Regions from separate parts of the Microbacterium sp. OR16 genome, predicted to be linked through region 2. Evidence: predicted binding sites of a transcription regulator. Region 2 holds the regulator's gene; each other region holds the start of a gene.
What was found. The regulator LexA, encoded in region 2, represses DNA repair genes until DNA is damaged. The targets are predictions, from matches to a motif close to TCGAACANNTGTTCGA.

Region 1 (9,534 bases), 770 kb from region 2:
CGCTGGTCGGGACACGGATCGACGCCACGGTCATCGAGCTGCGCGGCGAGGATCGCGCCGCGGTGCAGATCGCGGAACCCGCCGTGACGGCCACGGCACCCGTGCCCGAGGACGCCGAGCTGGGCTCGCACGTACGGCTTCACCTGATCGCCGTCGACATCGCCCACGGCGAGGTGGAGTTCGCCGCGTGAACAGCTGGCATGGTGGTCGCCTGCAGCGCTCTCAGGCGGCATGGGTACACGCGCGTCTGTCCGAGCCGACGCTGATCGACGACCTGTCGTGGGATTCGTCGGACTCAGTGGTGCTGCACGTGCGCACGACCGACGGCGATGTCATCGTGAAGGCAGGCGGCCCGGCGAATCACCACATCGGCCGTGAGATCAGCGCCCACGTGGGGTGGACGGCGCCTCTCGAGGCGACCGGGCATGCTGCCCGGCTGCTCGACAGCTCCGCTGACGAGCGGGTGATGGTGCTCGCGCATCTGCCTGGTGAGCTGGTCGAGGGGACTGACGCCGAAGGGCATCCGTCCACCTACGTTCAGGCGGGGAACCTGCTGCGGCGGCTGCACGACCGCGAGCAGCGCACGGATGCCGGATATGAGCGCCGGGCGAACGAGCGCGCCCTCGCCTGGTTGGACGGCACTCACCGGGTGGATCGAGCATCCGCAGCGCACGCGCGAGGCGTCCTCCTGGCAGATCCCGCAGCCCCGGTGACGGTCGTGCCCACCCATGGCGATTGGCAGCCGCGGAACTGGCTGGTTGACGACGGCACGGTGCGGGTGATCGACTTCGGGCGCTTCGCGTTCCGCCCCGCCGCCACCGATCTCACCCGACTCGCCGCGCAGCAGTGGCGAGACGACCCGACCCTTGAGGCTGCGTTCTTCACTGGCTACGGCGGCGATCCCCGCATCCCGGACCGCTGGCGGATGGATGCCCTTCGTGAGGCCATCGGCACGGCCTGCTGGGCGTTCCAGGTCGGCGACGAGGCCTTCGAGGCGCAGGGGCACCGGATGATCGCAGAGGCGCTCGCCGCGATCTGATCCGCCGCTGCTGCTCCGCACCGCTAAGCATTCGGGCGGAATATCTCCGGTAGTGCCTCGACGAAGCCCTCGAAATGGCTGTACCACATGGAATGGGCAGCGCCGTCGATGGCTCGGACGTCGACGCCGGCGAGGCGCAGTGCGTTCGCATCGTCGTCGGAGACGAACCGGCTCGGATGCGCCCGAACGAGGATCGCACCGGCGCCAGGACGGTGATCGACGTCCGACTCCGATGACACCGATGCCGCAGTCGCCGGATCGAAGCGCCAGGCCGCCCTGGCCTCGACGACCGCGTCGTCAGCGCTGTAGAAGAATCGACTCTGTCGCAGCCGATCGGCGTCGATACGTGCGCGACGGTCTGCCTCGTACTGCGTGGTGAGTTCGCTGACGTCGCCGCCCCCGGCGAACGCGCATACGGTGTCGACGTAGACCTGCGTGTCGAGGGCGAGGCGCGCCGCTGCGGCGCTCAGGACGGTTCCGCCGTAGGAGTGTCCTATGCCGGCGAGTCGACGAGGATGGCCGATGAGCCGATGCCGGTGCGCGAGCGCGGCGACCGTCGCAACCACCGCATCCGCAGCCGAGCCGACCGAGCCTCGCGGATCGCGCGGCGACAGCCCGTGGCCCGGCAGATCCAGCGCTATCACGCGCGTGCCCTGTGCCGCGAGCCGTTCGCTGACTCGCCACCAGCTCTCCGACGATCCCATCATGCCGTGCAGCAGGAGGACGCTGCGTTCGGCGTCGGCGGGCCCGGTGACGACGGCGTTCAGCAGCATCCGCTCAGTCAAGCATGGGTGTCACCAGGGCCATGCGCCGGGGCCGCCGATCCGCGCGGCGTGAAGAGTACGCGAACCACCGCATCTCGTCCCGACGCGTTGCGGACGTTCTGGGCAGACCGACTGGCTGAGGGGCCGACGCTGTCGGATGCCGAATCCCGGCTTCGCCGATACATCATCACCGACCTGCTCGACGATCTTCGTGATGCGACGGATCCCCTCGAGAAGCAGATGATCTCCGGTCTGCTGTTCGAGCGGACGGCAGAGCTCATGCTGCTGCTGGCGGGAAAGTGGATCGGAACGGGCAAATGGCTTCCCCGGCGCCTGCGCGAGTGGGACGCGACGCGCGCACAAGCGCTCGCCGAACCCTTGGTGTCCGGGGATCATGCCGCGTTGGCCGAGCGGGTTCACGCGGAACTCGATCGTGCCGGCGGACGCGTGCAGGCGGGGTTCCGACGATGAGACGGATGTTCAGTGTCTCCGAGGTTCGCGCGAGCCCATTCGCCGGCCTGTCTCGTCCCGCGTGAAGACGGGTGATCAGGCGGGCGTGACCGTCGTCGTCATGACCAGCAGCTGCGGGTCACTCAGATCCAGGGCGACTCTGATGGAGGAGAATTCGGCCAGCGACCGCACGTGCGTGCCACCGCACAGGAATCCGACCTCGCCCTCGGGCAGCGTGCAGCGCCACGTGCGACGGTCGATGATGCTCGGCCCGTCGACATCGATGCGACTCGCGCCGGCCGCGGCGACCCAGCCGGCGAGTGTGTCGTTGATCCGCGTCTCACGCTCGGCGAGCGTGGCGGCGAATCCCTCGGAGTCGAAGCCGGCCTTGCGCAGGCTCTTGCCCAGGCGATACTCGTCGACGCTGCCGTCGGCGTGGATGCGGCTGGACTGGTTCGCCTTCCCCTCGAAGTCGGGATTGCCGAGCGGGTCGGTGCCGATCTCCTTGCGCCACAGGTCGGCCAGCGCCGCGTCGAGGGCGAGGGATGCCAGGTGGCACGCGGTGTGCCCTCGGCTCAGCGACGCCCGGCGATCGGCATCCACTGTCAGTGTGACGGAGGCGCCGACGGCGATATCTGCCGGGATCGCTCCCTCGGTCCGGTGGCCGACCATCCACGTCCAGCCCTCGCCGCCGCGCTTGACGGGGATGTCGGAGCCGACCGCCAAGGCACCTTCATCACTGATGGCAGCCATGACGGCCTCAGTCACGCTCACCTGCACGTCGCCGACGGTGATCGCGCCGGAATCGCCGGGCTGGTCGGGCCAGGTGTGGTCGACAGGATGGAACGGGGTGGCGTCCACCACCACGATCGCGGCGGTCTGATCGACGAGAAGCACCTCGCCCTCGCCGGTCAGTGCGCCATCGGGGAACGAGACGAGCGTCGACTGCATGGCTTCCTCTCGCCGGCTCAGCCGGTGATGACCTGGGCGGTGCCGAGCGGTGCGTCGGAGCCCATCTCGGCTGCGATGCGGTTGGCCTCTTCGATGAGCGTGGCGACGATGTCAGCCTCGGGGACGGTCTTGATGACCTCGCCCTTGACGAAGATCTGGCCCTTGCCGTTGCCCGATGCGACGCCGAGGTCAGCCTCACGCGCCTCGCCGGGGCCGTTCACGACACAGCCCATCACGGCGACACGCAGCGGGACCGTCATGTCCTTGAGCCCCTCGGTGACGTCTTCGGCGAGCGAGTACACGTCGACCTGCGCACGACCGCACGACGGGCACGACACGATCTCGAGCTTGCGCTCGCGCAGGTTCAGCGACTGCAGGATCTGATGCCCGACCTTCACCTCTTCTGGGGGCGGCGCCGACAGCGAGACGCGGATCGTGTCGCCGATTCCCTCACCCAGCAGGATGCCGAATGCGGTGGCGCTCTTGATCGTGCCCTGGAACGCCGGGCCCGCCTCGGTCACGCCGAGGTGCAGCGGCCAGTCGCCGCGTTCGGCAAGCTGGCGGTACGCCTTCACCATGACGACGGGGTCGTTGTGCTTGACCGAGATCTTGAAATCGTGGAAGTCGTGCTCCTCGAAGAGCGAGGCCTCCCACACCGCGCTCTCGACCAGAGCCTCCGGCGTTGCCTTGCCGTACTTCTCGAGCAGTCGGCGGTCGAGAGACCCAGCGTTCACGCCGATGCGCAGCGAGACGTCGGCCGCCTGCGCGGCCTTGGCGATCGCGCCGACCTGGTCGTCGAACTTGCGGATGTTGCCGGGGTTCACGCGCACCGCCGCGCACCCGGCGTCGATCGCCTGGAACACGTACTTCGGCTGGAAGTGGATGTCGGCGATCACCGGGATCTGGCTCTTCTTCGCGATGATGTGAAGCACATCGGCGTCGTCCTGCGACGGCACGGCGACGCGGACGATCTCGCAGCCGGATGCCGTGAGCTCGGCGATCTGCTGCAGCGTGCCGTTGATGTCGGTGGTCTTGGTCGTCGTCATCGACTGCACGCTGACCGGGGCATCGCCGCCGACGAGCACCTTGCCGACCCGGATCTGACGGGACTTGCGACGCGGGGCGAGGACTTCGGGGACGCGCGGCATCCCAAGATTCACTGCAGGCACGCGTCCAGGCTACCGCCGCCCGATCGACGTCGGCTGGAAGCGGGCCTTTTCGTGTCCGTCACGACATCGACGAAAGTATGGACGCTATCGAATCTTTGTTCTATACTGGTGGCATGCTCATCGATGAGGAGTCCGGCCCGATCCCGCAGACAGCGGGTGATGTGCTGGGCGTGCTTCTCGATGACGTGACCTGTTCTGAGGTGGATGCGAATCGGTATGCGGCGCGTCAGGCGCAGCGGGTGGTGGAGGCGGTGGATTTCGCGCGTCGGCATCCGGAGGTCTACACGATCGACGCGGACGTGCAGATGGCGGAGCGGGCTGTTGTTCTGGAGCTGTCGCTGCGGTTGCGGATCTCGCAGGAGCGGGTGCGGGAGCTGTGTTCTGTCGCGGAGACCGCGGCGCGGGATCTGCCGTTGCTGTGGCAGCGCGCCCGGGATGGGTTCGCGTCGATGCACAACGTCGGGGTGATCGTCACCGCCGCCGGCGCGCTCGCGTCCCCGGTGGGTGCGCCGCGGGAGGTCGAGGATGCCGAGGCCGCCGCTCTTGCGCGGCTGGATCGTGCGGCGCAGGAGTGGGTGCTGACCTGCTCATCGGCGGTGCTGCGGCAGCGGACGAAGAAGCTCGTCGACCGGATCACCGGCGACAGCGCCGCCCGCCGGCACACCCGCGCGATGGCCGAACGGCATGTCGGCCGCTCCCCCGCCGGCGACGGAATGTCGTGGATCACCGCGCTCGTGCCCACTCACGAAGCCGTCGCGGTGATGCAGCGCCTGACCGCCACCGCCAAGCACACCCAGAAAGACAGGCGCGACGGGCGCACGCGGGATCAGATCCGCGCCGACCTGTTCAGCGCCTGGCTGCGCGGCATCGGCACCGCAACGGCAGTGAAGACGAAGATCTTCGTCACCGTCCCCGTCCAACTCCTCGCCGGCCAACCCGTTCCCGTCGAATCCGCCTCAATCGTCGGCGGCGACAGCATCGACCCACTCACCGCCAAGCAGCTGTTCCTCGACGCCCGAGGCTTCCGCCGGGTGATCACCGACCCCGTCAAGGGCGTCGTGGCCGACATGGACCGCCGCACCTACCGCCCCACCCGAGCACAACGCGACTGGCTTACCCTGCACCACGGCACCTGCTCCCGCGACGGATGCACCCGCCTCGCCCTCGACGCCGACCTCGACCACGACCGCCCCTGGGCCGAAGGCGGGACCACAGATCTGACGCAACTGCGACCACTCTGCCCGCGCGACCACACCATCCGACATCGCACCCGCGTCCGCTATCGCACACGGCCCGACCGCACGGTGCAGATCGTCTCCCCCACCGGATACACCAGCACCGCACCACCACCCTTCTGAACCGTTGGAAGCGGGCACCGTGTCCGTCATACGCCCGATCGCGCCCCGCGCGATGTGCTAATTTCACGGTATGTCCGCGACCCGCACCTGGTGGCCCGCCTTCTAGGCGGTGATTCGCGTACCCACGAGATCAGACCGCCTTCCGGGGCGGTCTTTTTCTTGTCCGCACCGGATCCCCGACCGAGGAGACACCGATGACCGCAGTTCCGCTCGCCCGACTGGCTGAGCTCACGGCCGATCACGACGCATCGTTCGTGCTGGTTGCGCGTGAGGGCGGCATCGACCTGCTCACGGGCGATGTCGCCGATGTGGATCATCTCGCCGACATCCCGCTCGACGGCCCGGATGGACCTCGCGAGGTGTTCGCCCTGGTTCCGTACCGCCAGGTGCGCGAGCGCGGGTTCGACGCGCAGGACGACGGCACGCCCCTGCGCTGCCTGCTCGTCGACGAGCACATGCAGATCGACAGGGCCGAGCTGATCGCCGCCCTCCCGCAGAGCCCGATCGCGCTCAGCGATGGAGGCTTCGACATCTCCGATGACGACTACGCCGACATCGTCGAGCGCGTCATCGCCGATGAGATCGGCAGGGGCGAAGGGGCGAACTTCGTCATCCGTCGCGACTATCGCGCGAGGTTCGACGCCGACGACCGCACGGCCGCCCTCACCTGGTTCCGCGCCCTGCTAGAGCACGAGCGCGGGGCGTACTGGACGTTCGCGGTCATCACCCCGGGCCACATCGCCGTCGGCGCCAGTCCCGAGGCGCACGTCGTCGCACGCGACGGCGTCGTGACCATGAATCCCATCTCGGGCACCTTCCGCCACCCGGCGGGCGGATCGACTCGCGAATCGCTGACCGAGTTCCTCTCCTCGACCAAAGAGACCGAAGAGCTGTTCATGGTCGTCGACGAAGAGCTCAAGATGATGAGCCAGGTCTGCTCGGACGGCGGGCGGATCACCGGCCCGCACCTCAAGGAGATGTCGCGACTCACGCACACCGAGTACATGCTGCGCGGCCGCAGTCGCCTCGATCCGCGTGACATCCTGCGCGAGACGATGTTCGCCCCCACCGTGACCGGATCGCCGATGCAGAACGCGTGCGCGGTCATCCGCAGACACGAACGGTCTCCGCGAGGCTACTACTCGGGCGTCGCCGCGCTCTTCACCCCCAACGGCGACGGCGGACACGATCTGGACGCCCCGATCCTCATCCGCACGGTGTATCTCTCCGACAGGCAGCTGCGAGTGCCGGTCGGTGCCACGCTGGTGCGCCACTCCGACCCGCTCGGCGAGGTCAGCGAGACGCACGGCAAGGCGGCCGGCGTGCTCGGCGCCATCGGCGCGATCGAGCGTGACCGTGCGGCCGAGGCGCGGGATGACGATGCACCGGGCGAGACTCGGCTGGCCGACGACCCCGAGGTCTCCGCTCTGCTTTCGTCCCGAAACACTCGCCTGGCCGACTTCTGGATGCAGCCGCAGAATGCCCACCCCGGTGGCCGCTTCGCCGGTCGGAGTGCGCTGGTCGTCGACGCCGAAGACCGCTTCACCACCATGCTCGCCCACCAGCTGCGCCACCTGGGACTCGACGTCGAGATCGCCGCGTGGGACGTCGTGACCGACAGCGCGATCGATGCCGCAGACCTCGTCGTCGCAGGCCCAGGGCCGGGCGATCCCCGCGACGCCGCCTCGCCGCGCATAGCGCGCATGCAGCAGGTCGTCGCGCGCCGACGCGACGCAGGGGCACCGCTTCTCGCCGTGTGCCTGAGCCATCAGATCCTCGCTGACCGGCTCGGCATCGACCTGGTGCCGCTCGACGCACCGCATCAGGGCGTGCAGAAGACCGTTCCGGTCTTCGGGCAGGACGCCTCGGTCGGCTTCTACAACACCTTCACCGCCCGGGTTGCACCCGGCACCGCTTCGGTGGCGGATGCCGAAGTGTCGGCTGACGCCTCCAGTGGCGACGTCTTCGCGCTGCGCGGCGAGCGCTTCGCGTCCGTGCAGGGGCACCTCGAGTCGATACTGTCGCGCGACGGACTCGAGACGCTCGAACGGCTCGCCGCCCACGCCCTCGCCTGACTCGCGAGGCTCTGCCCGACAGACTCGTGCCGGCAAGCCTGCTGAGAGGGTCAGATGCCGGCAGAGCCTGCTGAGAGGGTCAGCCGCGGAGACTCTGCTGACAGACTCAGCCCAGCAGGCTCATCGGCTTCACGAGGTCTGCCACGATCAGCAGCGCGCCCATGCCGATCAGCAGCACCGCCACGACCACGGTCACCGGAACGAGCCGGGTCGCGTCGACGGGCTTCGGAGCCGCGCGCCCGGTGATCTTCGCCCACGCGCGTCTGACGCCCTCCCAGAGAGCGACGACGACGTGCCCGCCATCGAGCGGCAGCAGCGGAATGAGGTTGAACACGAACAGCGCGATGTTCAGTGCCGCGAGCAGGTTCATCAGCACGACAAGGCGGTTCAGCACCGGGGCATCCGTGGCGGCCACCTCGCCCGCCAGACGACCGACGCCGACCACGCTGAGCGGACCGTTCGGGTCGCGCTCGGCCCCCGTCACGAGAGAGGCGCCGACGTTCCACAGCTTCGCGGGCAGGTTGACCACGAGAGAGGCGACGGCCCCGGTCTGCTGCAGCGCGAGCTCAGGACCGGTGGCGATCGGCTGCGGCACGTACTCGCTCTGCGCGAAGATGCCCGCGTACCCGACCGTGCGCGTGACCGGTTCGCCCTGCTCGTCGAGAACCGCGCGGCCCTCGGCATCCACCTCACCGCGCTCCGCGGCCACCGGTGTCAGCGTCAGATCCACCCGCTGACCGTCGCGTTCGACGACGAGATCCAGCGGCTCGCCCGGTGAGCGCTGGATGATCGCGGAGGCCTCTGCGAACGTGTCGACCCGCTCGCCTCCGACGCTGACGAGCACATCGCCCGCCTGGACACCCGCCTGCGCCGCGGGTGCGGCAGGGTCGTCCCTCTCGCAGCTCTGCTGGGTCGTGCCGGCGGGCAGAACGCATTCGGTCACCGACGCGACGGTCGTGCTGGCCTGCTGGATGCCGATTCCGGATGCCATGATCGTGAAGATGGCGATGGCGAGCACGAAGTTCATCGCCGGCCCGCCGAGCATGATGATCACGCGCTTCCAGACCGGCAGGCGGTAGAAGACGCGATCCTCGTCGCCGTCTGCGATCGTCTCGTCATTGGCGGCGCGCGCATCCTGCACGAGGGAGGCGAACAGACCGCGGGCGGGGGTGCTCTTCGCCGACGGCGGGTACATGCCCGACATCGATATGAAGCCGCCGAGCGGCAGCGCCTTGAACCCGTACTCCGTCTCGCCGATCCGCTTCGACCACAGCCGCGGACCGAAGCCGATCATGTACTGACCGACGCGCACGCCGAACAGCTTCGCGGGCAGCAGGTGCCCGACCTCGTGCAGGCCGATCGACAGGCCGAGGCCGATCAGCATGAACACGACGCCGCCCAGGTACAGCAGGATCTCCACCCGTCCACGCTAGTGGCAGGTCTGAGGAATCCCCTGGATCCCCCGAACGCCGGGGGCGACCGGGCCGCGTGAGATCATGGACGGGATATGACCACGACATCGCTGCCCCCTGTGCTTCGTCCGGCCGACCCACCGCGTCGTGCGCTGACCGAGCTGGCCGACCGCTTCGCCCGAGACGTCCGGGGTGACATCGACGGCGTTCAGCTGAGCGGCATCACCCTCGCCACCGCCGACCTGCGCGCGGGTGAGGCCTTCGTCGCCATCCAGGGCGTGAATCGCCATGGTGCCGAGTTCGCGCAGATCGCGGC
Region 2 (9,534 bases):
GACGGCGGCGCACCCGGTGTGCACCTGTACGCGTTCAACCAGCACGAGACCGTGCTCGACGTCCTCCACTCCGCCGGGGTCATCCCCGCGCTCTCCGCAGCATCGAAAGGAACCTCATGACCGCTTTCCCCGCAGGGACGATCCTCGGCTACCCGCGCATCGGGCGTCGTCGCGAGCTGAAGAAGGCCGTCGAGTCCTTCTGGGCCGGCCGCTCCGATCAGGCGGAACTCGAGCGCACCGCCGCCGAGCTGCGCGCGACGACGCGTGCCCGCCTCGCGGAGCTGGGCCTCGGCCGCGATGACTCGTCGATCCCCGAGTCGTTCTCGTTCTACGACCAGGTGCTCGATACCGCCGTCACGGTCGGCGCCATCCCCACGCGCTTCGACGACCTCCGCGACGAGGACGGCACGATCGGACTCTCCGCCTACTTCACCGTCGCACGCGGCGAGGGCGAGCGCGCACCGCTCGAGATGACCAAGTGGTTCGACTCGAACTACCACTACCTCGTCCCCGAGATCGGCCCCGAGACGACCTTCTCGCTCGCCAGCGAGCACCTCGTCCAGCAGGTCGCCGAAGCCGCCGCCGCCGGATACGTCACCCGCCCGGTGATCGTCGGTCCGGTCACCCTCCTCGCGCTGGCGAAGGCGTCGGACGACGCGCCGGAGGGCTTCGAGCCGCTCAGCCGACTCGCCGACGTGCTGCCGGTCTACACCGAGCTTCTGGCGAAGCTCAAGGCCGCCGGCGCCCAATGGGTGCAGCTCGACGAGCCGGCGCTGGTCAGCGAATCGCTGCCGGTCGACACCGCGACCCTCGCTGACGCGGCAGCCCGCGCGCTCGCGGTGCTGGGCGGTGCGAGCGAGCGCCCGCAGATCTTCGTCGCCGCCCCGTACGCGGCGCTCGGCGCGACACTCGACGTGCTGGCCGCCGCACCTGTCGAGGCGATCGGCATCGACCTGGTGCGTGGCGAGGTGCCGGCAGCGCTCCCCGCGCTCGAGGGCAAGACGCTCGTCGGCGGAGTGATCGACGGGCACAACATCTGGCGCGGCGACCTCGATGCCGCGTTCGCGAAGCTGGAGGCGCTGCGCGACCTCGGAGCGGCTGCGCTGTCGGCATCCACCTCGACCTCGCTGCTGCACGTCCCCCACGACGTCGACGACGAGACGGCCCTGGACGCCCGTCTGGTCTCCTGGCTCGCCTTCGCCGACCAGAAGGTCGGACAGGTCGTCACCCTCGCGCAGGGTCTCGAGCGCGGGCGGGATGCCATCGCTGCCGCGCTCGAGGCGGCGTCGGCCGCCCTCGCCGACCGGCGCGACGCCCCCGGCGTGCGCGACGGCGCTGTGCGCGGGCATGAGGTCGCCGAGACCGAGTTCTCACGCGTGTCGTACGCCGAGCGCGAGAGCGCGCAGCAGGCGCTGAACCTGCCCGCCCTTCCACTCACCACGATCGGGTCGTTCCCGCAGACCGGCGACATCCGCCGCGCTCGCGCCCAGTTCCTGCGGGGGGAGCTTCCCGCAGAGGACTACGACGACTTCCTGCGTCGCGAGATCGATCAGGTCGTCGCGCTGCAGGAGGAGCTGGGCCTCGACGTGCTCGTGCACGGTGAGCCCGAGCGCAACGACATGGTGCAGTACTTCGCAGAGCACCTCGACGGATTCGCCGTGACCGAGCACGGCTGGGTGCAGTCGTACGGTTCGCGCGCCACCAGGCCCTCGATCCTGTGGGGCGATGTGTCGCGCCCCGCGCCGATCACGGTGTCGTGGGCGTCGTACGCGCAGTCCCTGAGCGTCAAGCCGGTCAAGGGCATGCTGACCGGCCCGGTCACGATCCTCGCGTGGTCGTTCGTGCGCGACGACCAGCCGCTCGGCCAGACCGCCAACCAGGTCGCGCTCGCACTGCGTGACGAGATCACCGATCTCGAGGCCGCTGGGATCGCCATCATCCAGGTCGACGAGCCGGCGCTGCGCGAGCTGCTTCCGCTGAAGGCGGCGGACCAGGCGGACTACCTCGACTGGTCGGTGCGCTCGTTCCGGCTGGCGACCGGCGGCGCCGCAGCGGGTACGCAGATCCACACCCACCTCTGCTACTCGGAGTTCGGCGTCGTGATCGACGCGATTCGCGCGCTCGATGCCGACGTGACCTCGATCGAGGCGGCCCGCAGCCGCATGGAGGTCGTCGCCGACATCGCCCGCTTCGGATTCGACCATGGGGTGGGCCCTGGGGTCTACGACATCCACTCGCCGCGCGTGCCCAGCGTCGAGGAGATCGAGGCGCTGCTGCGCCGCGCCGTCGACGAGCTGCCGCTGCGGCAGCTGTGGGTCAACCCCGACTGCGGTTTGAAGACCCGCGCGTACGAGGAGACCGTGCAGTCTCTGCGCAACATCGTCGAGGCCACCCGACGCGTCCGGGAGGACGTTTCGGCCGCCGTCTGAGACGCGTTCACGACGAAGAGGCGCCCCTTCCCATCGGAAGGGGCGCCTCTTCGTCGTGTGCGCGATCAGACCGCGCGAAGCACCGCGACGACCTTGCCGAGCACGACGGCCTCGTCGCCGAGGATGGGTTCGAACGCCGAGTTGCGGGGGAGGAGCCAGGTGTGACCGTCGCGGCGGCGGAACGTCTTCACCGTCGCCTCACCATCGATCATGGCCGCGACGATCTCGCCGTTCTCGGCGTTGTTCTGCGTGCGCACGACGACCCAGTCCCCGTCGCAGATCGCCGCGTCGATCATCGACTCGCCGTTGACCTTGAGCATGAACAGGTCGCCCTTGCCGACCAGCTGCCTGGGAAGCGGGAAGATCTCCTCCACCTGCTGGTCGGCGGTGATCGGCACTCCGGCGGCGATCTGCCCGACGAGCGGCACGAGTGCCGCGTCGCCCACCGCGGGAGCGGTGTCGGCCGGGTTCTCGGCACCGCTGCCGGGGAGATCGATCAGAACCTCCATGGCGCGGGTCTTGCCGGGATCACGGCGCAGGTAGCCGCTGAGCTCGAGCTGCCCGAGCTGGTGCGTCACGCTGGAGAGCGACTTGAGACCGACGGCGTCGCCGATCTCGCGCATGCTCGGCGGGTAGCCGTGGCGCGCGATCGAGCTCTGGATCACCTCGAGGATGGCCATCTGCTTCGGGCTGAGGCTCTTGCGCCGACGCGTGCGGGGAGCCTCGGCTGCGGTCTCAGGGGTGTCGCTCATGGGTGCTCCTTCATGCCCTCACACGGTGCGGATCCGCGTCATCGCGGGGATCCGATTCGAATGTCGGTGGCCCATGGTGGGCTGACTTCATCGAAACCGTATCCGAGTTCTCTCGCGAAACGGAAGATCTGTTCGAGCGTGTCGCGCATCCAGCGGCCTTCGATTCGAAGAATCCTTGACAGATGTTCGATATCGAAGATAGATTCGGAACGTAGCTTCGCATCCGGCGTCCCCGGCCGGATGCCGGATGCGAAAGCTGCACCACCTCCGCCTGACGGCGGTGAGAGTGAAGAGGAGCATCACATGAGCACGATCAGCATCCAGGCCCCCCTGACCGTCCCGGTCGCGGCCGCTGCGCGGCGTTCTGTCCCGACCCGGCTGCGTCTCACCGCGCGCGGTCGCCGTCTGCTCGCCACCCTCGCCGCAGCGCCCGTCATCGCCGGCATCACCGTCTCGCTGCTGGCGGGCGGCTCGGCCCTCGCCTCCGGTGAGAGCGACCCCGTCGCCTTCGAGACCGTGACGGTGCTGCCCGGCGACACGCTGTGGTCGATCGCGGCTGAGGCCGCCCCCGCCTCCGACCCCCGCGAGGTCATCGACGACATCAGGCGTCTCAACAACCTGAGCTCGGGCATGATCCAGGTCGGCGCGTCGATCGCGATCCCGACCGAGTACGCCGACTGATCGCGCCGACTGAGGGCGCACTTCGCCCGAGGCCACTCGGCCTGGGCGGACGGGCGAGGGTGCACCGTCATCCGCGGCGGCGTCCGTCGTGCGCGGCCTACGATGGAGCATGTGACATCCCTCGATGAGCTGCCCCTCCGCGCCGACCTGCGCGGGCTCACGCCGTACGGTGCCCCGCAGGTGCCGCTTCCTGTCGCTCTGAACGTCAACGAGAACACGCATCCGGTTCCCGACGAGGTCGCCAGCGACATCCTCGACGACATCGCGCTTGCACTGCGAGACGTCAATCGCTACCCCGACCGTGAGTTCACCTCGCTGCGCGAGGCGTTCGCGGAGTACCTCGGCCACGGGCTCGCCGCCGAGCAGATCTGGGCGGGCAACGGCTCGAACGAGGTGCTGCAGCACATCATGCAGGCGTTCGCCGGCCCAGGCCGGACGGCGTTCGGATTCGCGCCCACCTACTCGATGTACCCGCTGATCACGCAGGGCACCGGTGCGCACTGGATCGCCGGCACGCGGCACGACGACTTCACCATCGACCCGGATGACGCCGCACGGCAGGTCGCCGACGTCGACCCCGACGTCGTCATCCTCTGCACGCCGAACAACCCGACGGGAACGCCGCTCGGGCTCGAGGTCATCGAGGCGGTGTACGAGGCGGCACGCGGCGTCGTCATCGTCGATGAGGCCTACCAGGAGTTCGCCCCGCACGACGCGCCGTCCGCGCTCACGCTGCTCGACGGGCGTCCTCGGCTCGCGGTATCGCGCACGATGAGCAAAGCCTTCGCGTTCGCCGGTGCGAGGGTCGGCTATCTCGCCGCCGACCCTGCATTCATCGACGCGCTGCGTCTGGTGCGTCTGCCCTACCACCTCAGCGCCCTCACGCAGGCTGCCGCCGTCGCGGCACTGCGCAACGCGTCGACCATGCTGCGCATGGTCGACGAGATCGTCGAGCAGCGCGAGCGGATCTCCGCCACCCTGGAGGCGCTGGGCTACACGCCGCACGTCTCCTGGTCGAACTTCGTGCTGTTCGGCGGGGTCGACGACCCGAAGGCGACCTGGCGCGCGCTGTACGAGCGCGGGGTGCTGATTCGCGACGTCGGCATCCCGCATCACCTGCGCGTCTCGGCGGGCACCGAAGCCGAGACCACTGCATTCCTGGAAGCCCTCGCGTCGATTGGATCGTCGTCATGACCGACCGCACCGCCCGCCGAACCCGCAGCACGTCCGAGTCGACCGTCGAGGTCGTCGTCGATCTCGACGGCACCGGCCGCAGCGAGATCGACACCACCGTGCCGTTCTTCGACCACATGCTCACCGCGTTCGCGAAGCACTCCCTCACCGACCTCACCGTGCGCGCGACGGGCGACACCCATATCGACGCGCACCACACGGTCGAGGACATCTCGATCGTGCTCGGCCAGGCGATCCGCGAGGCGCTCGGCGACAAGGCGGGCATCTCCCGCTACGGCGACGCCCTCGTCCCCCTCGACGAAGCGCTCGCCCAGGCCGTCGTCGACATCTCGGGTCGCCCGTTCCTCGTGCACGACGGCGAGCCGGCGGGATTCGAGTTCCACCTCATCGGCGGCCACTTCACCGGCTCGCTGGTGCGCCACGTGTTCGAGGCCATCACCTTCAACGCCGGACTGACCGTGCACGTGCGCGTCATCGGCGGGCGCGACCCGCACCACATCGCAGAGGCGGAGTTCAAGGCGTTCGCCCGCGCGTTCCGTCAGGCCAAGGCGCTCGACCCGCTGGTCGAGGGCATCCCGTCCACGAAGGGTGCGCTGTGACCGCGCGACGCGTCGTCGTCTTCGACTACGAGTCGGGCAACGTGCACTCGGCGGTGAAGGCTCTGGCCGCGGCGGGAGCCGAGGTCGAGCTCACCCGCGACCGCAGTCGCGCACTCGAGGCCGACGGTCTGCTCGTCCCCGGGGTGGGGGCGTTCGCCGCTGTTCGCGATGCGCTGCTCGCGCACGGCGGTGACGAGATCATCGATCGTCGCCTCGCCGGCGGGCGCCCGGTGCTCGGCATCTGCGTCGGCATGCAGGTGATGTTCGCGCGAGGCGTCGAGCGGGGTCAGCCCGCCGACGGGTTGGGGGAGTGGCCGGGCACCGTCACCGAGCTGGATGCCCCGGTGCTGCCCCACATGGGCTGGAACACGGTGGAACCCGGTGAGGGCAGCGTGCTGTTCCGCGGCATCGAGAACGAGCGCTTCTATTTCGTGCACTCGTACGCCGCCACGACGTGGGATCTCGATGTCATCCCGCCGTTCCCGCAGCCAGCGGTGACGTGGGCGACGCACGGTGAGCGCTTCATCGCGGCAGTCGAGAACGGACCGCTCGCAGCGACGCAGTTCCACCCCGAGAAGTCGGGCGATGCGGGCATCCGGCTGCTGCGCAACTGGATCGGCTCGCTCTGAACGCCGCACGGGCGCGCTGAGCGCGGTTCCCGGCCGGCTGAGGGCCGAGAACCGCGCCAGAGCGGGTCGTCGGAGTCAGAGACCGCGTGCGACGGCGGCTCCCGCGGCCAGCCAGGCGGTCTGCGTCGTGGGCGCGAGAGCGCCGAGTCGCAGGTGGCCGTCGACCATCTCGTGATCGAACGGGATGGCGACCACCTCTCGCGCCAGATCGCGGTATCCGTCGACCACCTGCGCGACATCGGCGGGAGTCGCCTTGGGGTCGGCCTGAGTGACGACGACCACCGAACGTCGCGCGAGCCGCGCCGATCGCTCGTCGCGGTCCTCGAGCGCCTCGAGCAGCAGCGCGCCGGCCTCCGCGTGGTCGTCGCGCGTCGTGGTCGCCACGACGATCTGATCGGCGTGGTCGATCATGCGCAGCCACATGGGATCGGACTCGTCGTTTCCGGAGTCGATGAGGATCAGACGGTAGTACTTCGCCGCCACGGCATGGATCGCGTCGATGTCTGCAGAGCGCAGCCGGTTCTCCTGCGCGAGTCGCATCGGCTTCGAGCGCAGCACGTCGTACTTCTCCCGCGCCTGGTGGTGCACGAAATGGGCGAGGTCGGCCGACTGCGCTCCCGCGCCCAGCAGCCGGTCTGCCTCGGGGAGCAGCTCGAACAGGGTCCTGTCGTGCGGGCCCGTATCGGTGCGCCAGCCCAGCGTCCCGCGGGTCTGGTTGTTGTCCCACGCGAGCACACCTGCGCCGCCGAAGCGGGCGAAGACAGCGGAGAGCAGGACGGTGGTCGGGGTCTTGCCCGCCCCGCCCTTGCCGTTCACGACGGCGATGGTGCGCGGGCCCGGCCAGTGCTGGCTGACGAGCAGCTCGTTGTCGCGCACGGCCCGCTCGGCGGCGCCCGGGGCGAGCGAGAACCCGATGCGGTTCAGCATCCCGCGCGCGCCGGTCCGTGCCGGCTCCTCCCGCGGCTCGTGCTGCAGGAACGACGGCCGCTCACGCTGTTCGCGTCGTGACGCCGGCGCGGCCGGCCGAGTGGACGTCGCGGGCGCGGATGGCGCGATGGACACCGGGGCGGATTCGGACGCGGCCTGCGCCCCAGGCGCAGATGCCGGTGCAGTGGAGATCGAGCGCGCGGCGGGCGCGGCAGCCGAAGCGACAGGCGCGGCGACCCGAGCTGTAGGCGCGGCAGCCGGAGCGGTCGGCGCGGCAGCGGCTGCCGGAGCTGCCGGAGCTGCCGGAGCGGTCGGCGCGGCAGCGGCAGCCGGCGCGGGGGTGATCGGCGAGGCGGCGGGCCGGGCATTCGTCCCACGGTGATAGCGCGGCGCCTCCACGGGGCCGTCGGACGAGGTCAGAGGCACCTCCGAGACCAGCGACTCCGACTCGGCCGATGACCGGCGTGCAGCGCTCGTCCGTCGGCGCAGCGGACCTGCATCGCTGCCGTTGTGCGCGTCGGCCATGCCTCACGTCCCTTCGTGTGATGAGCGCACAGGCGAGCATCCCCCGCTCGTGCGCATCCGATCGTACCGCCGGGGCCTGCGAGAACCCCAGCCGCCTGCCGCCTCGAGCGTCATCTCATTTGAGACGGCCCCCCTGCCCGGCTACTCTGATCTCTCGTGCCCGCTCGGGCCGCACCCACCCCCTTCGAAGGACGACATGAACGACTTCGCACAGTCCCCCTCGCTGATCCTGCTGCCCGCGGTCGATGTCGCCGGCGGCAAGGCGGTGCGCCTGACGCAGGGCGAGGCCGGCACCGAGACGAACTACGGCGATCCCGTCGACGCGGCCGGTGAATTCGTCGACGCAGGCGCCCAGTGGATCCACCTGGTCGACCTCGACGCGGCCTTCGGGCGCGGCAGCAACACGGCGATCCTGCGCAAGGTCATCAAGCAGTACCGCGGCGTGAGCATCGAGCTCTCCGGGGGCATCCGCGACGATGCGAGCCTCGACGCCGCGCTCGAGGCCGGCGCGACGCGCATCAACCTCGGCACCGCCGCGCTCGAGAACCCGGAGTGGTCGGCCGACGTCATCAGCCGCTACGGCGACGCGATCGCGGTCGGACTCGACGTGCGCGGCACCACGCTCGCCGCCCGAGGCTGGACGAAGGAGGGCGGCGACATCTGGGACGTCCTCGAGCGCCTGGAAGAAGCGGGCTGCAGCCGCTACGTCGTCACCGACGTCACCAAGGACGGCACGCTGCGCGGACCGAACCTCGAGCTGCTGCGCGAGATCACCTCTCGCACCCCCAAGCCCGTGATCGCCTCCGGCGGCGTCGCGACGCTCGACGACATCGCCGCGCTGCGCGAGCTCGTTCCGCTCGGCGTCGAAGGCGCCATCGTCGGCAAGGCGCTCTACGCCGGCCAGTTCACCCTCGCCGAGGCGCTGGATGTCGCCGGCGACTGACCACGCCTGCGACCACGGGCACGGTGCCGCGAACAGCGGCGACTCCGCCGGCGTCCCCTGGGAGGGGCGCAGCTTCGAGGCGAACCCGCACGCCGCCGACGACGGCTCCGCCGATCCCGCGCTGCTGACGGCCCTGCTGCGCTTCCGCTCGGGTGAGGGGTCCCAGGCGGAGGTCGTCGACGCCTTCCGGGCAGCCCGCGTGCTCGTGCCGCTCATCGCCGAGAAGGGCGAGGAGGGCACCGGCCCGACGGGGCTGAAGGTCGACAAGACGCAGGAGCTGTCGATCGTCACCGTCGCCGCCCCCGACGGCCGTCGCGTGCAGCCCGTCTTCTCCTCCGTCGACGCGATGCGGCGGTGGGATGCCTCGGCCCGCCCGATCCCCGTCGAGGCGATCCGCGTGGCGCTGTCCGCCTCCAGCGAGCAGACCGACCTGATCGTGCTCGATCCGGCATCCGAGACCGAGTTCGTCTTCCGCCGCCCGGCCGTCTGGGCGATCGCCCAGCAGCAGCGCTGGGAGCCGAGCCACCTCTCTCCGGAGGTGTTCACGGCCCTGCGCGAGAGCATCGCCCACGAGCTCGCGGTCATCGACGTGTCGGTCGCCGCAGGGGATCCGGATGCGCGGATGCGCGGACCGGAGCTCATCGTCACGCTCGAGCTGGTCGACGGTCTCGAGCGCGACACGCTGGACGCCGTGCTGGCCAGGCTCGCGCAGCGCTGGGCTGCCGATGATCGGATGGCCGTGCTCGTCGACTCGCTGACCGTGAAGCTCACCCGCTCGGGCGGCTGACGATCCGACCGGGCTGCGCCGGGTTTCACGGACCGTCAGCCTGATGCTTCCCCGGCTCCCGGCGGACG
Region 3 (9,534 bases), on a different contig from region 2:
CCCTGATGGATGCCTACATCGCCCTGATGATGCCGCACACGACGCCGTTCAACGGCGCCTCCAACGGCGGGATCACCGGTCGCCCCCGAGGCGATGAGCAGCGCAACATCCTCTCGTACGGCCGCGGCAAGATCGACGAGTCGCGCACCGACGAGGGCACCAAGCTGCGCGTGCTGCGCGGCGACGGCGAAGACACCTGGACGGCCATCGCGATGACGTGGCTCGACCACGACGGCTCGCGCTTCACGGCGCTGCGCGCCTGGTACATCCCGGCCGGCGCGCGCATCCTCGAAGACACCGTGCGGGTGCGCGCGACGACCGACGGCTTCTTCGACCTCGCACGCCTGGAAGAGGCGGCCTCACAGCGCCTCGCCGACTCGGCGCTGCGCGCGCTGGGGCTCGAGACCCTCGGCACCGACCGCGAGTTCTCGGCCCGCCTGCACGCCGTGCTGGGCATCGGCGCGGCAGGCTCGGGTGCGAAGGCGATGAGTCTGCTCGCGCGCATCCAGGCCGGTCAGCAGATCACGACGGTCGACGACCTGTACAAGCGGCTGGTCCTCGAAGAGCCCGAGACGATGGCGACGGCGGATGCCGTGGTCGCGCACTTCGACGAGCTCGAGAGCACCCGGGCGAGCATGATCACCGCGCGCCAGCAGGTGAACGCGCTGGAGCCGATCGCGGGCATCCGGGAGCGGATCACGGCAGCGGCCGAGCAGGTGCGTCTGATCGACGAGGTGGGCGATTTCGCCTCCCCCGACTCGCGCGCGACCCTGTGGCGGGCCGAGCGCCGCCTCGATCTGCTGCGCGAGGTCGAGGACGAGCTGCGCGAGCGCACGCACGCCCTCGACCTGACCCTGCGTGAGAAGAAGGCGCTCGTCGACGCCGCCGAAGCCGAGCGTGACGGACTGCTCGACCTGCTGCGCCATTCGGGCGGCGACCGGCTCGAGACGGCGCAGCGCGAGCTGCGCGCGGCCGAGCGGCGCCTCGCCGAGGTGCAGCGTGAGCGCGACCGGTTCGACACCGTGCTGGCCGAGCTCGGGCTGTCGGCCAGCACGGCCGAGGAGTTCGCCGAGGTGCAGGCGGCCGCCCGCGCCGCGCAGTCCGAGGCATCCGCTCGACGGCAGGCGCGGGCGACGTTCGCCGAGGCCGAATCCGCTCGGCAGGCGCTCGCCAAGCGCCGGCGGGCGCTCGCCGAGGAGCGGGCGGAGGCGGATCGGCTGCGCGGCAGCATCCCTCCGGCCCTCGACCGGGCGCGCGTGCTGCTGGCCGAGGCCGCCGGTCTCGACGTCGACGACCTGCCGTTCGTCGGCGAGCTGATCGAGGTGCGCACCGAGTTCGAGCCGTGGCGCGAGGCGTTCAACCTCGCCCTCGGCGGGTTCGCCACCACGCTGCTGCTCGATGATGCGCATCTCGACCGGTTCCGTGCGGCGATCGACGAGGTGCGCCTGCCGATCCGGCTGCGCTACGAGGGCGTGCAGACCGGGCTGGCGTCGGCCGATCTCGCCGACACGCGCACGCTGCCGGGGCGGCTCGACCACCGCCCCACGCCGTTCACGGGCTGGCTGCAGCAGCGCCTCGACGAGCGCTTCGGGTTCGTGTGCGTCGACTCGTCGGCGCAGCTGGGCGCGCACGCGATGGCGCTCACGATCGCCGGTCAGATGTCGCAGGGCAGCCGTGGGGCGCACGGCGGGCATGGCCGCGAGAACGTGCTCGGCTTCTCGAACGAGCGGCGCGTGCGTGCGCTCGACGAGCAGGCTGCGGCTCTCGAGGCGGAGGTTGCGGCGGCGACCGCCGCGGTGACCGACGCCGAGGCGGCGATGGATGCCATCGAGCAGCGCTCGACGGCGTTCGCGATGATCCATGACCTGACCTGGGAGCAGGTCGACGTCGCCTCGCTCGCCGCGGAGGTCGAGCGGTGGCAGGCCGTCGAGGCCGAGGTGACGACCGCGGATCCCGAGATCGCTGATCTGCGCGAGCGGGTCGAGAGCCTCAAGGTGCGCGCGGCCGTGCTGCGGGACGAGATCGGCGCGCTCGGCGCGCAGCGCGCAGACACGCAAGAGCGCTGGGGCGCGGTCACCGATGACGTCGACGAGTGCCAGCGCGTGGTCGACGAGGCGTCGGAGATGTCGGTGGGCGACGCCCAGGCGGCGTTCCTCGATGAGCGCTTCATGCTCTCGGCGTCCGACGACGGCGATGGGCTGTCGGCGAGTGACCGGCTGGCCAGGCTCGACCTGGCGCTGAAGTCGGCGGCGGCGCGTCTGGCATCCGATCGCCGCGCGGCCGAGGAGGCGCACGACGAGCAGCGCGAGCGGATGCGGCAGTTGATGTCGTCGTTCCTCGAGAGGTGGCCGAACCTCAACCTGCTGCCGGACCCGGATGCCTCGGTGCCCGAGTTCCTCGGCATCCTCAAGGCGCTGCGCACGAACGGGCTGCACGAGCTCGAGAGCGAATGGCGCGACAGCCTGCTGGGCCTGTCGGGCAATGACCTGACCAGCCTCGATTCGACCCTCAGCCGAGCGGTGCGCGAGATCAGAGAGCGGATCGAGCCGATCAACAGCATCATGCGCGAGCTGCCGTTCTACGACGACCGGCATCGCCTGCAGATCTCGCCGCGCGAGAACCAGTCCGAGGCGCGCAAGCGCTTCCGCCGCGAGCTGCGCGAGGTGCGCGGGCTGATCGAGGCGGCGTCGACCGACGACGAGCGCGAGCACGCGTACAAGCGGATGAACCGGCTGATCGGGCGCATGCGCCGCACCGCTCCCGACTTCGCCGAGTTGATCGACGTGCGAAACCACGTGCGGGTGTCTGCCGAGCGGGTGCTCGCCGAGACGGGGGAGCACATCGCCCTGTACGACCACATCGGCGAGAAGTCGGGTGGCGAGTCGCAGGAGCTGGTCGCGTTCATCGTCGGCGCGGCTCTGCGGTACCAGCTGGGGGATGCCGGCGCCTCGCGCCCGCGCTACGCGCCGGTGTTCATGGACGAGGCCCTCATCAAGGCCGACGCGCACTTCACGAAGCGCGCGATCGGCGCGTGGCGGGGGCTGGGCTTCCAGCTCGTGATCGGCGCGCCGAACGACAAGTACAGCGCCATCGAGCCGCACGTCGACGTGGAGTACACGATCCTCAAGGACACCCGCGGGCGATCGTGGGCGAAGCCGAAGGTCGCGGTCTGAGCGTGTGGTCTGAGCGTGTGGTCTGAGCGTGTGGTCTGAGCGTGTGGTCTGAGCGTGTGGTCTGAGCGAGCGATCGCGGGGCAGCCCGGGTGAAGCGCCACTGCGCGGTCGAGTCGCACGGCAGGTCCGGGTCGCACGGCAGGTCCGAGTCGCACGGCAGGTCCGAGTCGCACCACAGGTCCGGGTCGCACGGCGGGGGCAGCGTTGCTGTGCTCAGGCGGCGATGTCGTAGCGGGCTCTGCCGCCGAGGCGGGGTGCGCGGGTGGGATCGATGTGTGGTGGTGGGATGAACCACACTCGTCCCCTGATGCTCGAGCGCGCATCGGTGTTCTCGATCCGGATCTCCCACCCGTTGTCATGGATGCGATGGTGACAGGTCGAGCACAGCAGGATCCCGTTGGCGAGGTCCGTCGGCCCGGTGTCTCGGTTCCACCAGTCGATGTGATGCACCTCGGTCATGCTGGGTGGGAGCCCGCACATCGCGCATCCGCCGTCTCGGTCGACGAGTGCGAGTTTCTGCGGTTTGGTGAACAAGCGCTTCTCTCGTCCCCAGTCGAGGATCTCGCCGGCGCTGTCGAGCACGCACGGGATGACACCGCCGCTGGCGGCCATGCGTCGGGTCGCGGCGACCGAGATCGGCTGATCGATGCCGTCGATCGTCCCGCAGCCGGTCCCGGCTTCCAGGTCTGACGCGTTGATGCGGACGATGACGGTGGCGCCGGCGACGGGCATCCGGCTGTCGCAGTCGAGCATGTGGGCGCAGAACAGGGTGAGTGCGTCGGCGCGCATCATGGTGACGGTGCGCTGATCGGCATCCGCGCCATCGGCATCCGCGATGCCCGCGTCGGCCAGATCTTTGCGTGCCTGGAACTGCGCGGTGACGTATCCGTCGATTGCGGCCTTGATCGGCGCGCCCTCTTCGGCCGGGGTGATGAGGTTCAGGTGCAGCATCCCGTCGCGTTCGAACATGCTCAGCGCCCGCTGCGCGCGGCGTTCTTCTTCTCGCGCTTCGAGCTTGTCGGCTTCGAGTACCGCTTCGGCGCGCGTGACGAGGCGGCGCACGTCATCCAGCGACAGTCCGACCGCCCGCTTCACCAGCTGTTGCTCGACATCCGCCACAAGGTCTTTGTCTGCCCCGATCCGCGCCCGGTCGAGGAACTCCACGATCACCGCCGCCCCGGCACCACCCAACCGGCCGGAGGTGACGGCACCCTGCACGGCCGGGTACTTCGCCGGCGCCGGCTCGCCGAGCAGGTTCTGCCTGGGTGCGATCGCCTCGCCGACTTTCACCAGCCGCGCCGCATCTCCCGCGCTCGTGCCGGTGGTCGTCGCGATGAGCTGCGCGGTGTTGCGGAATCCCTGCTGCTTCGCCAGCGACTCCGCACCCAGTTCCGGTCGGGATTCGTGCGCGATGGCCGCGGCGACGTCGGCCTGCAGGGCATCCAGCGCCCGCCGCGCCGACCCGATGGCGCGGGTCATCGACACGAGATCTGACCGGTCGAGGTCGGCCGCGGTCGCGGCATCCGCCCACACCCCGGCGAGGGCCGTGACGGCTTCTCGCAACGGGTCCAGAGCGGGTGCTGACATGTCAAAAAGCCTAAACGCCGGCCACCCGCAAGTCAAGCAAAACTACGAAGAAAACCGTACCACTTCTCCACAACTCTCGAAACTTTATGCGACTTGATGAAACGCGTCGGTCGGGCATCCTAGGCATCAACCGCCGACATCCGCGGCCGGCGCTCGCGTCTAGGCTGAACACGTGCGCATCCGCCTCGACATCGCCTACGACGGCACCCACTTCCGCGGCTGGGCGAAGCAGCCGGGTCTGCGCACGGTGCAGGGCACGATCGAGGCGGCGCTCGCGCGCATCCTCGGATCCGAGGCGCAGCTGGTCGTCGCCGGCCGGACGGATGCCGGTGTGCACGCTGCCGATCAGGTCGCGCACGTCGACCTCGATGACACCCAGTGGGCTCGGCTGCAGACGCGCCACGGCCACGCGGCCACCGATCCTGCGGGGTCGCTCGCGCGTCGCATCCGGGGTGTGCTCGGCAACTACCCGGACGTGACCGTCACCCGCACGAGCCTCGCACCCGAGGGATTCGACGCGCGATTCTCGGCCGTGTGGCGCCGGTACAGCTATCGTCTCGCCGACGCCACGGTCGGCTACGACCCGATGCGCCGCAACGACACGACGACGATCCGCGCAGCTCTCGACGTCGAGCGGATGGATGCCGCCGCACAGACCCTCATCGGCCTGCACGACTTCGCCGCGTACTGCAAGCCCCGCGAGGAGGCGACCACGATCCGCACCCTGCTCGACTACCGATGGACCCGCGATCGCGACGGCGTGCTGGTAGCCGAGGTGAAGGCTGACGCGTTCTGCCACAGCATGGTGCGCGCACTGGTCGGGGCATGCGCCGCGGTGGGGGAGGGGAAGCTCGAGGTCGCCGACGTCGCGCGCCTGCGTGACGAGCTCACCCGCACCAGCGCTTTCAAGGTGCTGCCGGCCAGAGGGCTCACGCTCGTCGAGGTCGGGTATCCGGCAGACGAGCTGCTGGCATCCCGCGCCGAGCAGACGCGCGCCCGCCGCGACCGCGACGAGGAATAGTCCCGCGCGAGTCTCTCGCGCAACCCCGATCGCGCGCTCGGATGGCGGCGGTAACGTGGCGGGCATGAGAGTGATCTCGTACAACCTTCGCAAGCATCGTGCCGCAACGGAGCTGGCCGCGCTCGTCGCCGAGCACGATCCCGACATCCTCTGTCTGCAGGAGTGCGACACCACCGCCCTTCCGGATGCCATCGGCGGACTCTCCCTTGTGCACACCACCAGCGGCAATCGGCTGGGCCTGGCGATGTACCTGCGCCGCAACACGTTCCAGGTCGAGCAGGTGCGCACCATCGGGCTGAAGAAGTCGCTGCACGATCGAGTGCTGAAGCCCGTGCACGAGCGGGTGCTCGGCGCGCAGCTGCGCGACATCGACACCGGACGGGGGCTGATCGTCGCGTCGTTTCACGCCGCGCCCCTCACCGCGCTCAACTCGTTGCGTCGCAACCAGATCAGGGCGGGTCTCGACGCCCTGCAGGAGCTCGGGCCCGGGATGCCCGTGCTCATGGTCGGCGACTACAACTACCCCGTGTTCAAGGAGAGCCTGGGCCAGACCGTGCGCGACCACGGGTACACGCTCACCCTCAGCGACGACCGCACGTACACCCGCTACCGGGTGTTCAAGGGGCACTACGACTTCGCGACCTCGGTCGGCTTCGACATCTCGAAGATCACGACCCTGCCGCAGGCCACGAGCGACCACCGCCCGATCCTGGTGACCGCTGAGGCCGAGTAGTTCGGTCTCAGCCTCCGGATGCTGTAAGCTTGACCCTTGGTGTGTGATCAACTGCGGTCGCACCCGCGAACGTGAGCCCTCCACTGGCGCGTGTTCCATCTCGGATCCTCGAGAGGGAACCCACCCCGGAGTGGGATTCACGAACCTCTCCGTTCGAATCAAGAAAGCAGCACTATCGTGACGCGCACTTACACCCCGAAGGCCGGGCAGGTCCAGCGTGACTGGATCGTCATCGACGCCACCGACGTCGTTCTCGGCCGTCTGGCATCGCACGCAGCAGCAATCCTGCGTGGCAAGCACAAGGCCACCTTCGCTCCCCACGTCGACACCGGTGACTTCGTCATCATCGTCAACGCCGATAAGGTCGCCCTCACGGGTCAGAAGCTCCAGAAGAAGATGGCCTACCGCCACTCCGGCTACCCGGGCGGCCTGACCGCCACGAGCTACGCCGAGCTCCTCGAGAAGCACCCGGTTCGCGCCGTGGAGAAGGCCGTGCGCGGCATGCTCCCGAAGAACACCCTGGGTCGTCAGCAGCTGTCGAAGCTCAAGGTCTACGCAGGTGCCGAGCACCCGCACGCCGCTCAGCAGCCCACGCCGTACACCCTCGACCAGGTCGCCCAGTAAGCGCCATAAAGACTTAAGGACATACTCGTGGCTGAAATCCAGGACACCACCGAATTCCCGCAGAACTTCTCGACCTCGAGCCCTGAGGCCGAGGTTCAGGAGTCGGCTCCCCGCCCCGTGCTCTCCGTTCCCGGCGCCGCTGTCGGCCGTCGCAAGCAGGCCATCGCCCGCGTGCGTCTGGTTCCCGGCTCGGGCACCATCACGATCAACGGTCGCACGCTCGAGGACTACTTCCCGAACAAGCTGCACCAGCAGCTGATCAACGACCCCTTCACGGTGCTGAACCTGCAGGGTGCGTACGACGTCATCGCCCGCATCTCGGGTGGCGGCGACTCGGGTCAGGCCGGCGCCCTGCGCCTCGGCATCGCCCGTGCGCTGAACAACATCGACGCCGAGAACAACCGCCCGACCCTCAAGAAGGCCGGCTTCCTCTCGCGCGACGCTCGCGTCATCGAGCGCAAGAAGGCCGGTCTCAAGAAGGCCCGCAAGGCTCCTCAGTACTCGAAGCGCTGATCCGTACAGTTCCTTCTATGGCACTGTTCGGAACGGACGGCGTGCGGGGGCTGGCCAACGGTCAGCTCCTCACCGCCGAGCTTGCGCTCCACCTGGCCCAGGCGACTGCTGTCGTCCTGGGCCAGGGCCGTATTGCCGACGCGCGTCGCGCGGTCGGCAAGCGGCTCACGGCCGTCGTCGCGCGTGATCCGCGCATCTCGGGGCACTTCCTCAGCGCAGCTGTCGAGGCGGGTCTCGCCTCGTCGGGTGTCGATGTGCTGGATGCCGGAACCCTGCCCACACCGGCCGCGGCCTTCCTCATCTCGGATGTCGACGCCGACTTCGGCGTGATGATCTCGGCCTCGCACAATGCGGCGCCCGACAACGGCATCAAGATCTTTGCCCGTGGCGGCGTGAAGCTGCCGGATGTCGTCGAGCAGCGCATCGAGGAGACCATCCACTCCCGCGAGAAGCTGCAGCCCACCGGTGGTGACGTCGGTCGCGTGATCCGGTTCGCGGATGCCGAGGATCGCTACGTCATGCACCTGCTGGCCTCGCTGCCGCACCGCCTCGACGGCATCCACGTCGTGCTTGACTGCGCCAACGGCGCGGCATCCGGAGCATCACCCGAGGTCTTCGCCGCGGCGGGCGCCAAGGTGACCGTCATCGGCGCCGACCCTGACGGTCTGAACATCAACGACGGCGTCGGATCGACCCACCTCGACAAGCTCGCGGCGGAGGTCATCCGCGTCGGAGCCGACGTCGGCATCGCCCACGACGGCGACGCCGACCGCTGCCTCGCCGTCGACGCCGAAGGCAACATCATCGACGGCGACCAGATCATGGCGATCCTCGCCGTGGCGATGAAGAGCCGCGGCAAGCTGGTCGACGACACTCTCGTCGCCACCGTGATGAGCAACCTCGGTCTGCATATCGCCATGCGCGAGCAGGGGATCACCGTGCGTCAGACGGCGGTCGGCGACCGCTACGTGCTCGAAGACATGACCGCCGGCGGCTACTCGCTCGGCGGCGAGCAGTCGGGCCACGTGATCATGAGCGAGTTCGCCACCACCGGCGACGGCCTGCTCACCGGCCTGCACCTGGTCGCCGAGATGGCGCGTCAGAAGAAGTCGATCGCCGAGCTCGCCTCGATCATGACGGTCTACCCGCAGGTGATGATCAACGTGAAGGACGTCGACAAGGACGCCGTCTCGGATCACGCCGGCGTGCAGGCGGCCGTGAAGGACGTCGAGTCCCAGCTGGGCCCCACCGGTCGGGTGCTGCTGCGCAAGTCGGGCACCGAGCCGCTCGTGCGTGTGATGGTCGAGGCGGCGGATGCCGAGACCGCGAACTCCCACGCCGAGTCGCTGGCGAGCACCGTGCGACAGCACCTCGCGCTCTGAACTCGAGCAAGTCGAAGAAGGCGGTCACCTGCGGGTGGCCGCCTTTCTCGTATTCACGGGCAGATGGCCCGTTGGCCGGGAAGACGGGCGCGGCCCCGGCGAGTGGGGACTCTGCGGGGGCCGCTGATGCGGGCCGCTGGGGACAGCTCCGCATCTGACGCGTGGCACTGGGGATGCCGTATCGCGCCAGCGACGCATGTGACAGCGTCGCGCTTTGACTCTATCGGTCAAGCGGGGCGGATGTGCCACCTTCGTGTGCATCCCGCCTGATCTAATATATCAGGATTGCGGTACACGCAAGCGACACGCCGCAGTGATACGGATTCGATACTCAGGTTCATCTGTTTTCATGGGCTCATCCGTGCGGTTCCCAGTTCCGGCGGATGATCGCTCCTCACCGCCCGACAGATCCCCGAAACAGGCTCCCCGTATGCGCTTTCTCCGACGCCGCCCTGCCCAATTGACCCTCGGTTTCGTCTTCGCTCTACTCGGTCTTCAGCT

Region 1: the regulator LexA is predicted to act here: its motif matches at 4,461-4,476, upstream of V2S05_RS01940 (DUF222 domain-containing protein).
Region 3: the regulator LexA is predicted to act here: its motif matches at 4,837-4,852, upstream of V2S05_RS11355 (DUF222 domain-containing protein).

What each region holds. Positions count from the first base shown of each region.
Region 1 is NZ_JAZEXK010000001.1:403,608-413,141, reverse strand. It holds gene V2S05_RS01970 (RNB domain-containing ribonuclease) at 1-191, shown strand, start outside; gene V2S05_RS01965 (phosphotransferase) at 188-1,039, shown strand; gene V2S05_RS01960 (alpha/beta hydrolase) at 1,063-1,812, opposite strand; gene V2S05_RS01955 (hypothetical protein) at 1,873-2,274, shown strand; gene V2S05_RS01950 (hypothetical protein) at 2,350-3,204, opposite strand; gene ispG (flavodoxin-dependent (E)-4-hydroxy-3-methylbut-2-enyl-diphosphate synthase) at 3,222-4,352, opposite strand; gene V2S05_RS01940 (DUF222 domain-containing protein) at 4,487-5,731, shown strand; gene V2S05_RS01935 (anthranilate synthase family protein) at 5,926-7,806, shown strand; gene V2S05_RS01930 (M50 family metallopeptidase) at 7,913-9,226, opposite strand; gene V2S05_RS01925 (Mur ligase family protein) at 9,314-9,534, shown strand, end outside.
Region 2 is NZ_JAZEXK010000001.1:1,171,281-1,180,814, reverse strand. It holds gene V2S05_RS05725 (methylenetetrahydrofolate reductase) at 1-120, shown strand, start outside; gene metE (5-methyltetrahydropteroyltriglutamate--homocysteine S-methyltransferase) at 117-2,429, shown strand; gene lexA (transcriptional repressor LexA) at 2,495-3,181, opposite strand; gene V2S05_RS05710 (LysM peptidoglycan-binding domain-containing protein) at 3,485-3,862, shown strand; gene V2S05_RS05705 (histidinol-phosphate transaminase) at 3,965-5,056, shown strand; gene hisB (imidazoleglycerol-phosphate dehydratase HisB) at 5,053-5,655, shown strand; gene hisH (imidazole glycerol phosphate synthase subunit HisH) at 5,652-6,284, shown strand; gene V2S05_RS05690 (AAA family ATPase) at 6,360-7,211, opposite strand; gene V2S05_RS05685 (hypothetical protein) at 7,339-7,593, shown strand; gene priA (bifunctional 1-(5-phosphoribosyl)-5-((5-phosphoribosylamino)methylideneamino)imidazole-4-carboxamide isomerase/phosphoribosylanthranilate isomerase PriA) at 7,933-8,679, shown strand; gene V2S05_RS05675 (SseB family protein) at 8,663-9,466, shown strand.
Region 3 is NZ_JAZEXK010000002.1:158,246-167,779, reverse strand. It holds gene V2S05_RS11360 (ATP-binding protein) at 1-3,173, shown strand, start outside; gene V2S05_RS11355 (DUF222 domain-containing protein) at 3,387-4,760, opposite strand; gene truA (tRNA pseudouridine(38-40) synthase TruA) at 4,933-5,781, shown strand; gene V2S05_RS11345 (endonuclease/exonuclease/phosphatase family protein) at 5,846-6,514, shown strand; gene rplM (50S ribosomal protein L13) at 6,692-7,138, shown strand; gene rpsI (30S ribosomal protein S9) at 7,166-7,651, shown strand; gene glmM (phosphoglucosamine mutase) at 7,669-9,033, shown strand; gene V2S05_RS11325 (right-handed parallel beta-helix repeat-containing protein) at 9,464-9,534, shown strand, end outside.